Regions from separate parts of the Paenibacillus jiangxiensis genome, predicted to be linked through region 1. Evidence: predicted binding sites of a transcription regulator. Region 1 holds the regulator's gene; the other holds the start of a gene.

Region 1 (4,426 bases):
CCTCACATGAGGGCGCATCTGTTTTCCATTTCTGTTGACAGATTACATCCGCTTTGCGACACTTTAATTAGCATTACTGCTTTCATCCTAAATACATATGAGGTGGGACTATGGAAATTAGGCAACTGCGTCATGAAGAGTTCGAAGCCAGCACTGAACTGTCGCAATATGCTTTTCAATACACATTGTCTCCTGCGGAGCTTGAGGAGCAGAAAAAGAAATTCAAGCCTGAGCAAGTGTGGGGTGTATTCGATAGCGAAGAGCTGAATGCCAAGCTTACACAGCTTCCGCTGCAGGTGTACTTGCATGGAAAGCAATTTTCCATGGGAGGGATCGCAGGGGTAGCGACATGGCCTGAAAAGCGGCGCGGCGGGCTGGTCTCTCAACTGCTCAAACATGCCCTTGAGCAAATGAAATCGTCTGGGCAGACTGTTTCTTTCCTGCATCCGTTTTCTTTCCCCTTCTATCGCAAATTTGGCTGGGAAATCTTTATTGAACACAAGAAATACACAATTCCAGTAGACAAGTTTCCGTCCAAAACAGCAATAGAGGGAACGATCAAGCGCAACGTCCGGGATACAGAGCAATTAAATAAGGTATATCAACAATATGCACAAAAGTTCAACGGCACGTTGGTAAGAGACATGGAATGGTGGGAAAACCGCGTGCTGAAAGAGGATATCCAAACGGCTGTTTTTTATGCGGAAAATGGCGCCCCGGAAGGGTACGTTTTCTATAAGGTGCGGAATAAAGAGCTCTCCTGTGACGAATTTGTGTACCTGACTGAACAGGCGCGGCGTGCATTATGGGCCTACTTTGCCAACCATGACTCCATGATCGAGAAAGGGACCTTCAACTTTATTCCGGCCAATGATTCACTTCCTTATCTCCTGGCAGATCCGCGTATTAAGCAGGAAATTATCCCTTACTTTATGGGCCGGATTGTGGATGTGTCTGCGTTTGTAGAGCAATTCCCTTTCCAGCCATCCGCGCAAGGAGCCGAAATCACTTTGGCGCTCATAGATACACATGCGCCCTGGAATGAAGGAACCTGGAGATTGTCTGTGTCTAAGCAGGGAGAAGGAAGGCTGGAGCCTGTCCATGAAAATACCGAGGCTCAGCTCCAGTGCGATATAGCTGCGTTATCGGCTATGATGATTGGTTACAAGCGTCCGCAGGAATTGTTCCGCTGGGACAGACTTACAGGCAGCGCTGAAGCAGCAGATCTGCTCGAGCTGGTTGTTCCTTCCGCCCAAACTTTCCTGATGGATTTCTTTTAAACCCATTCAAGGACTCTTTTCTATAGTTGAAAAGGGTCCTTTTTTGCTTGAGAAACAGCTCAGAATGAATTAATCAAAGAAATATTGTGAAAAATGGAATTGAGCTCTTGGCAAATGAGAAAATTATGTTATAATGAAAACAAAGTCAAAGAAAGTCAAAGTCAACTTGATCAAAGAATTGAATTTTCTTCATCAAATCTGCACTTGTTCGGAAGAACAGTGTATGAATTGGGGGAGTCAAAGGTCACACTAATTCGTGATAATCGTCGCCAGAACTGATTCAGAGTGCAGGCGATCACCAGGCTGAGGGGACGCCGTACTCCAGATTCGTGACTTTTCGTTTTGGTTAAGTTCAATATACGGCATATTCTGTAAATGTGAAATAAGACTTCACATTTCTGTCGGTGGAGGATGATGAAATGTGCGGAATGTCTCCGATATTATTGAACAATATTTAAAAAGCATGTTAATTGACAGCCCTGAGGGCATCGTGGAAATCCAGCGTAATGACCTGGCTGACCGCTTTTCCTGCGTGCCATCCCAGATTAACTATGTAATCAGTACACGTTTTACATTGGAGAAGGGATATATTGTTGAGAGCAAGCGCGGTGGCGGCGGTTACGTTCGCATCCAGCGTGTAGAACTCCCGGCTCATCACGTACTCCATACGCATCTGCATCATAGCATAGGAGATGAGATTAGCCAATCCGCAGCGGAAGGGCTGATCTACCAGCTGCAAGAAGGGGGCTTTCTCAACAAAAAGGAAGCTGCCATCATGAAAGCAGCGGTATCCAGGGACACCATTGCTCTGAAGCTTCCTTACCGGGATCAGGTTAGGGCCAGAATACTAAAAGCGATGCTGATTGCGCTTTTGGCAAAATAGGCCTTGATGCCAACGGGCAGTCAGGCTTTTGACGTAAAGGAGGTATGTGCATGCTGTGCCAGGAATGTGGTAAAAGGCCGGCAACTCTCCATTTTACGAAAATCATTAACGGAGAGAAGACCGAATTTCATATATGTGAGACCTGTGCAAGGGAAAAAGGAGAGCTGATCCCCGGAACGTCGAACGGCTTCTCCATTCACAGTCTGCTTTCAGGCCTGCTCGATTTTGATCCGACAATCAAAAGTGCGGCGGCAGGGACGCAGAACCCGCAGTCAATCCGCTGTGAGGAATGCGGGATGACCTATGCGCAGTTCAGCAAAATCGGCCGTTTCGGCTGCAGCTCCTGTTATAAATATTTTAACGACCGACTTGATCCGCTGTTCAAGCGTGTTCACGGCAGTGCAGCCCATACAGGTAAAGTGCCGGTGCGAAGCGGCGGCAAGATGAAGATCAGACGCAGAATCGATGACTTGAAGAAAGAGCTGCAGTTCAAAATTCGCGCTGAGGAATTTGAAGCCGCTGCGTCAATTCGCGATCAGATCCGGGAGCTTGAAAAAGATATAGCACAGGAGTAAAGTCTTGTTAAGAGTAGGAGGGATGCGTTCATGCCCAATCTCCGCTTTACGGAAAAACCGCTTAGCGATTGGATGCGCACAGATGCTGCAGACTCCGAGATCGTCATAAGCAGCCGGGTCAGGATTGCACGGAACCTGCAGCATCTGCCTTTTCCGATGCTCGCCACCAACCAGCAGTCCGAGGATGTGCTGAACAAACTGACGGACGTTCTGCGCTATGAGGATGTTAACCGTTTCGGTCCATTCCATATCGTCAAAATGGCGGACACCGAAGAACTGGATAAAAAAGTGCTGGTTGAAAAGCATTTGATCAGCCCGAATCTGGCTTCCGAGTCCCGCAACGGGGCGGCGGTGATCAATGAGGATGAATCTGTCAGCATCATGATCAACGAAGAAGACCATCTTCGTATACAATGCCTGTATCCGGGATGCCAGGTGAAGGAAGCTTGGCGGAATGCCACTGCTATTGATGACGCTTTTGAAGCGCATCTGGATTACGCGTTTGATGATCAGCGGGGCTATCTGACGAGCTGTCCGACAAATGTTGGAACCGGTCTTCGGGCCTCGGTGATGATGCATCTGCCTGCACTGGTCATGACCCACCAGATTAACCGCATTTTATCGGCTGTCTCCCAGGTTGGACTGACAGTGCGCGGTATCTACGGTGAGGGGAGTGAGGCGATTGGCAATCTGTTTCAGATATCCAATCAGATCACCCTCGGGCAAACCGAGGAGGAAATCATTGAGAACCTGCACGGCGTCGTGCTTCAGATTATCGAGCATGAACGGGCTGCAAGATCCAGACTCATGAACGAGTCCATGCTGCGGATTACGGATAGGGTAATGCGGTCTTACGGGATATTGTCCCATGCGGCGATCGTGGACTCCAAGGAGGCGGCTCAGCGCTTGTCGGATATCCGCCTTGGTGTGGATCTTGGTATACTTAAGGAACCCTCCATACCGGTACTGAATGAGTTGAATGTCATGACTCAGCCCGGTTTTCTGCAGAAAAAGTTCGGGGAAGCGCTGGGTGCCGGTGAGCGTGATATGTACCGGGCCAAGCTGATCCGCGAACAGCTGGGAACCGCATAAGAGGCCATAATATTTATTAATTGGATAACAGAGTTTTTAGCGAGAAAAAGATTTGAATTTTTCAATGGAGGTGCAAGACATATGATGTTCGGAAGATTTACGGAACGAGCGCAGAAGGTACTCGCTTTGGCTCAGGAGGAGGCAGTGCGCCTGGGACATAACAACATTGGAACAGAGCACATTCTGCTTGGTTTGATTCGCGAAGGTGATGGAATTGCGGCTAAAGCGCTGATCGGCCTCGGCCTCGGTCTAGAAAAAATCCAGGACGAAGTGGAAACGCTGATTGGCCGTGGCCAGGAGCAGCCTACGAACATCGCTTATACACCTCGCGCCAAAAAAGTGATTGAGCTTTCCATGGACGAAGCACGCAAATTGGGCCATACCTATGTAGGTACGGAGCATATCCTGCTTGGTCTGATCCGGGAAGGCGAGGGTGTTGCCGCTCGAGTGCTGAACAATCTGGGAATCAGCTTGAACAAAGCGCGCCAGCAAGTGCTTCAGCTGCTGGGCAGCAGTGAGGCGGTATCCAGCAACAGCGGTGCCCCTTCCAATGTTAGCACCCCTACCCTGGATAGTCTGGCCCGCGACCTGACGGC
Region 2 (4,426 bases), on a different contig from region 1:
TCATGAAAAAAGTACCATAAAGGAGCGGATTACAGTGAAAATGTGGGCAAAAACAGCGGGAGCAGCTTTGCTGGCAGGAACAGTGTTTGTTAGCGGATTTGGCGGGTTGGACTTCGGGGGCAGCAGCGGTAAAGCATATGCTGAAGCCGTTAATGTCGTCCGTAATGTTATCAGTGTGGATGGCGAAGGTGAAATCTCCGTAAGCCCGGATATCGCCTACCTGTCCATCGGTGTCCAGACACAGGGCAAGACGGCAGCCGCCGCCCAGAAAGAGAACGCACAGATCATGGACAAGGTGAACAATTTGCTCAAGACAAGCTGGGGTATTAACACCAAGGATATCAAGACAACCCAGTTTTCGGTTCAGCCGGATTACGCTTATAGCGAAGAGGATGGGCAGAAGCTTAAAGGTTATACAGCTTATCATACGCTGAACGTGGCTTATCGTGATCTGTCCAAAATCGGACAGCTGCTTGATGCGGCAGCCGGTGCCGGCGCCAACAACATTGATGGTGTCCGGTTTACGGTAGAGAACCCAGAGAAATATGAAGAAGAAGTGATTGCCAAAGCGCTGTCCAATGCGCAGATGAAGGCTTCCGCAGTAGCCAAAGCGGCCAACCGCCAGCTGGGCAGCCTGCTGAACGTCAATTTGGCAAATGCCGATGCGCCTGTGTTTTACCGCGAGGTTGCCATGGCTAAATCTGAAGATTCCGCCGCTGGCGCCAGTACTTCCGTAGAACCCGGCCAGATTACGCTGGACACCCGTTTGAGCGCGCAGTATGAAATGAACTGATGACACGATAAAAACCGATGAGCCGGAAAGAGTCAGGATTGTAACCCAACCTGTAACATTTTCCGGCTCGAATTGTTTTAAGATATCTCTCAGATGGTTAATTCATATCGCTACTTGCATCTAGGATCAGAGGAGGACATCAACAAATGAACATTAAGACAAAACGGCTGGGTACAGCGCTGCTTGCAGCCGCTCTGGTCACCGGCGGAGTTACGGCACCTATTTCCGAGCTGCACGCGGCAGGAAGCGCATCCCAAGCTGCTCAGCAAACCCAGGTAACCTTGAAATGGAACGGCAAGGCCCTTCAGACGAAAGGGCTTATGATCAAAGGGCAAACCCTGATACCGGTCGCGGCCCTGAGGGATGATTTGAAGCTGCCTGTGTCGTATAATGCGTCCGACAAGTCTTATACGATCGGCGCCAACTATAACAAGCTGAAAATTGCAATGGGGTATGATGAGCCGTACGTCAATGTAAACGGGGTACATACGGTTGATATGCAGGCCCGAATGGTCAATAACCGACTCTTTGTTCCTATCGGCCACCTGAAGGCTTATCTCGGCATTGACGCTGCCTGGAACGCAGCCGCCAAGACGGTCAGCATGACCAAAAGCCAGCTGAATTCCGTCTCCATCAAAACGGTAAACCTGTCCCAGGAAAAGTCGGATACGGTGAATTTCGATCTGAAATATCCTCAGCTCACAGGCAACCAGGCTGGTGTGGATAAGATCAATGCCGTGCTGAAGCAGCACGAAGAAAAGGTGCTGGCAGAGATCAAGAAGCAAATCAAAGAGATCGGAGAAGCTACCCCAGACCGACCTTATCAATTTGAAAGCAATTATGCCGTGATCTACAACAGGGGAGGTTTTATCAGCCTGATTGTGGATGACTATTCCTATTATGGCGGCGCTCACGGCTCCACTGCCCGCACAGCATTTACATTCTCCCTGGAGGATGGCAAGCAGTTGGGACTTGGCGATGTGTTGAAAGCTAATCCGGATTACAAGAAGACGCTGAACAACAAGCTGCTCAAGCAAGTGCCGGTATCCAACGGATATTTGGATGGCTTTAAGGGGCTTTCGGATAAACCGGATTTCTATGTCACTGGAACAGGCATCGTTATTTTCTTCCAGCAGTACGAGTATACCGCTTATGCGGCTGGTATTCCGGAGTTCTACTACGCCTTTGCTGATCTGCTCCCCGCCGGGGCCAAACCGTTCGGAAAATAAATTCGGAAAAAAAAGAAAATCCGCCCCACGTTCCTGCTGCAGGAACATGGGGCGGATTTTTTGTACATGCTGCTTATAAAAATTTGTTCGCGGTTCGCGGCTTAGACTCCTTGTGGAGGAGTGCTGGAAATCACCTGATCGATCAGACCGTATTCTTTGGCTTCGTCAGCCGTCATGAAGTAGTCGCGGTCGGTATCCTTCTCGATGCGGTCCAGCGGCTGGCCGGTACGCTCGGAGAGGATGCGGTTCAGCTTATCCCGCATTTTCAGGATACGGCGCGCACGGATTTCGATATCCGTCGCTTGGCCTTGAGCGCCGCCCAGAGGCTGGTGAATCATAACCTCACTGTTCGGCAGAGCGAAGCGCTTGCCCTTGGCACCTGCATTCAGCAGGAATGCGCCCATGGAAGCGGCCATCCCTACGCAGATAGTGGATACGTCGGGTTTGATAAACTGCATCGTATCGTAAATCGCCATGCCGGCTGTGATGGAACCGCCGGGGCTGTTGATGTACAGGTGGATGTCTTTTTCCGGATCTTCCGCAGTCAGAAACAGCATTTGCGCGATAATGGAGTTGGCGACCACGTCATTCACGTCAGACCCGAGGAAAATGATACGGTCCTTCAGCAATCTGGAGTAAATGTCATAGGCTCTCTCACCGCGGTTGGTTTGTTCAACGACCATAGGAATGTAGCTCACGTAAAACCCTCCCTTAAATATGTGCTAGGATACGTACTACCTGATACAGGTAAAGTCTCCATAATAAACTGTTACCGTATTACCCACATCATAAACAATTTCAAGCAAAAAGTCAAAGAAAGTCAAACTATTGGTGAAAAAAAAGAGCCCTCTGCGCTCCCGTTGGTTAAACAGTATATATAAACTCAAATAAATGGCGCGCCCGCGAGGAATCGAACCTCGATCTCAGGCTCCGGAGGCCTACGTCATATCCATTGGACCACGGGCGCATATTTCAGTATTCCTATGAAATAGGACACAAAAATGATTATATGCGACTCATTGGCAAAATGCAAGTTTTTATTTCAGCGGTCTGGCAAATAACTTTTACGTTAATAATAGTTGCTGAACCGCTGCGCATAATCGGCTGGAGGAATGAGAAATATAGGTTCTGACACTTGCATGTGAGGTTGGAATTGGTTAAAATGATTGTGGGACTTAAAAAGTTAACCCGGGACATTTTAAGACCAACCAAGGCCACAAAGTGAAAGATGAACCAGTAGAAGTCTGCGGGAGTGGAAAGCATGCGAAATATATTAGAAATTCAGAAGCAGCTTCTGCCCGATCTCACGGATGTATTGAAGAAAAGGTATACTATCCTTCATCAGATCATGCTGTCAGACGTCATTGGGCGCAGAACGCTTGCGGCATCGTTACATATGACCGAACGTGTGCTGCGCGCCGAAACCGATCTTTTGAAAGCCCAGGGCCTTATAGAGATTGAGAGTATTGGCATGCGGGTGAGCGAAGCCGGCAGGGAGCTGCTGGAGCAGCTTGAGCCCATTGCCAAAGAGCTGTTCGGATTGTCTTTGCTTGAGGACCAGATCCGTCAGGCTTACAACCTGCGCAAGGTGATTGTCGTGCCAGGCGATTCGGATACGTCGCCGATGACCAAACGGGAGTTGGGACGGGCTGGAGCGAAGGCGCTGCTGAGCGTTATGGGGGATGAGGATATTGTGGCCGTTACGGGCGGCACCACCATTGCTGATGTGGCTGAGCACCTGACGACACCGTCCGGCGGACCGATGAAGGGCGGATGGTTTGTGCCGGCCCGCGGGGGTTTGGGTGAAAGCCTGGAAATGCAGGCAAACTCCATCGTGTCCAAGATGGCCCGCAACGTAGGAGCGCAGTACAGACTGCTGCATGTGCCGGATCTGTTGAGCCAGGAGGCCTATGAGTCGCTTGTCCAGGATCATATGATTCAGGAGATTGTGGAGACGATCCGCAAGAGCCGGATTATTATTCATGGGATCGGCAATGCCATGGCAATGGCGAAAAGGCGCAGGCTTGACCCGGATACGGTGGCGGAGATCCAGGCTGAAGGAGCGGTGGCTGAATCTTTTGGCTACTACTTTAATGAAAAGGGTGTCGTTGTGCACCGGATGCTTACCATTGGGCTGCGTCTCGAGGACATTATGAGGACGGATATCGTTCTCGGCATCGCCGGGGGCGCGAGCAAGGCGGCGGCGATTCGGGCTGTGCTGCGGTTTGGTCAGGAGGACATTCTGGTCACCGACGAAGCGGCGGCGGAAATCATCGTACGCAATTTCTGAGTTGTTTTTAAAGGAAGTACTTTAATAATTGTTGTCTTGACTGGCCTCACCGCCTGTCTTGAATAAATAAAAACATACAAAACTTGGGAGGAACTTACTCATGGTTAAAGTAGG

Evidence for each region. The regulator CtsR, encoded in region 1, represses protease genes until heat stress. The targets are predictions, from matches to a motif close to ATGGTCAATAAAGGTCAAACA.
Region 2: a site for CtsR is predicted at 2,829-2,849, ahead of clpP (ATP-dependent Clp endopeptidase proteolytic subunit ClpP). Genes of this name have one in related genera too.

Annotation. Positions count from the first base shown of each region.
Region 1 is NZ_JBJURI010000037.1:59,675-64,100, reverse strand. Features, by position in the region: gene ACI1P2_RS27150 (GNAT family N-acetyltransferase) at 111-1,280, shown strand; gene ACI1P2_RS27145 (CtsR family transcriptional regulator) at 1,702-2,163, shown strand; gene ACI1P2_RS27140 (UvrB/UvrC motif-containing protein) at 2,214-2,738, shown strand; gene ACI1P2_RS27135 (protein arginine kinase) at 2,769-3,830, shown strand; gene clpC (ATP-dependent protease ATP-binding subunit ClpC) at 3,912-4,426, shown strand, end outside.
Region 2 is NZ_JBJURI010000029.1:23,864-28,289, forward strand. Features, by position in the region: gene ACI1P2_RS24050 (SIMPL domain-containing protein) at 35-793, shown strand; gene ACI1P2_RS24055 (PdaC/SigV domain-containing protein) at 940-2,022, shown strand; gene clpP (ATP-dependent Clp endopeptidase proteolytic subunit ClpP) at 2,124-2,720, opposite strand; tRNA gene ACI1P2_RS24065 (tRNA-Arg) at 2,915-2,989, opposite strand; gene ACI1P2_RS24070 (sugar-binding transcriptional regulator) at 3,284-4,312, shown strand; gene gap (type I glyceraldehyde-3-phosphate dehydrogenase) at 4,413-4,426, shown strand, end outside.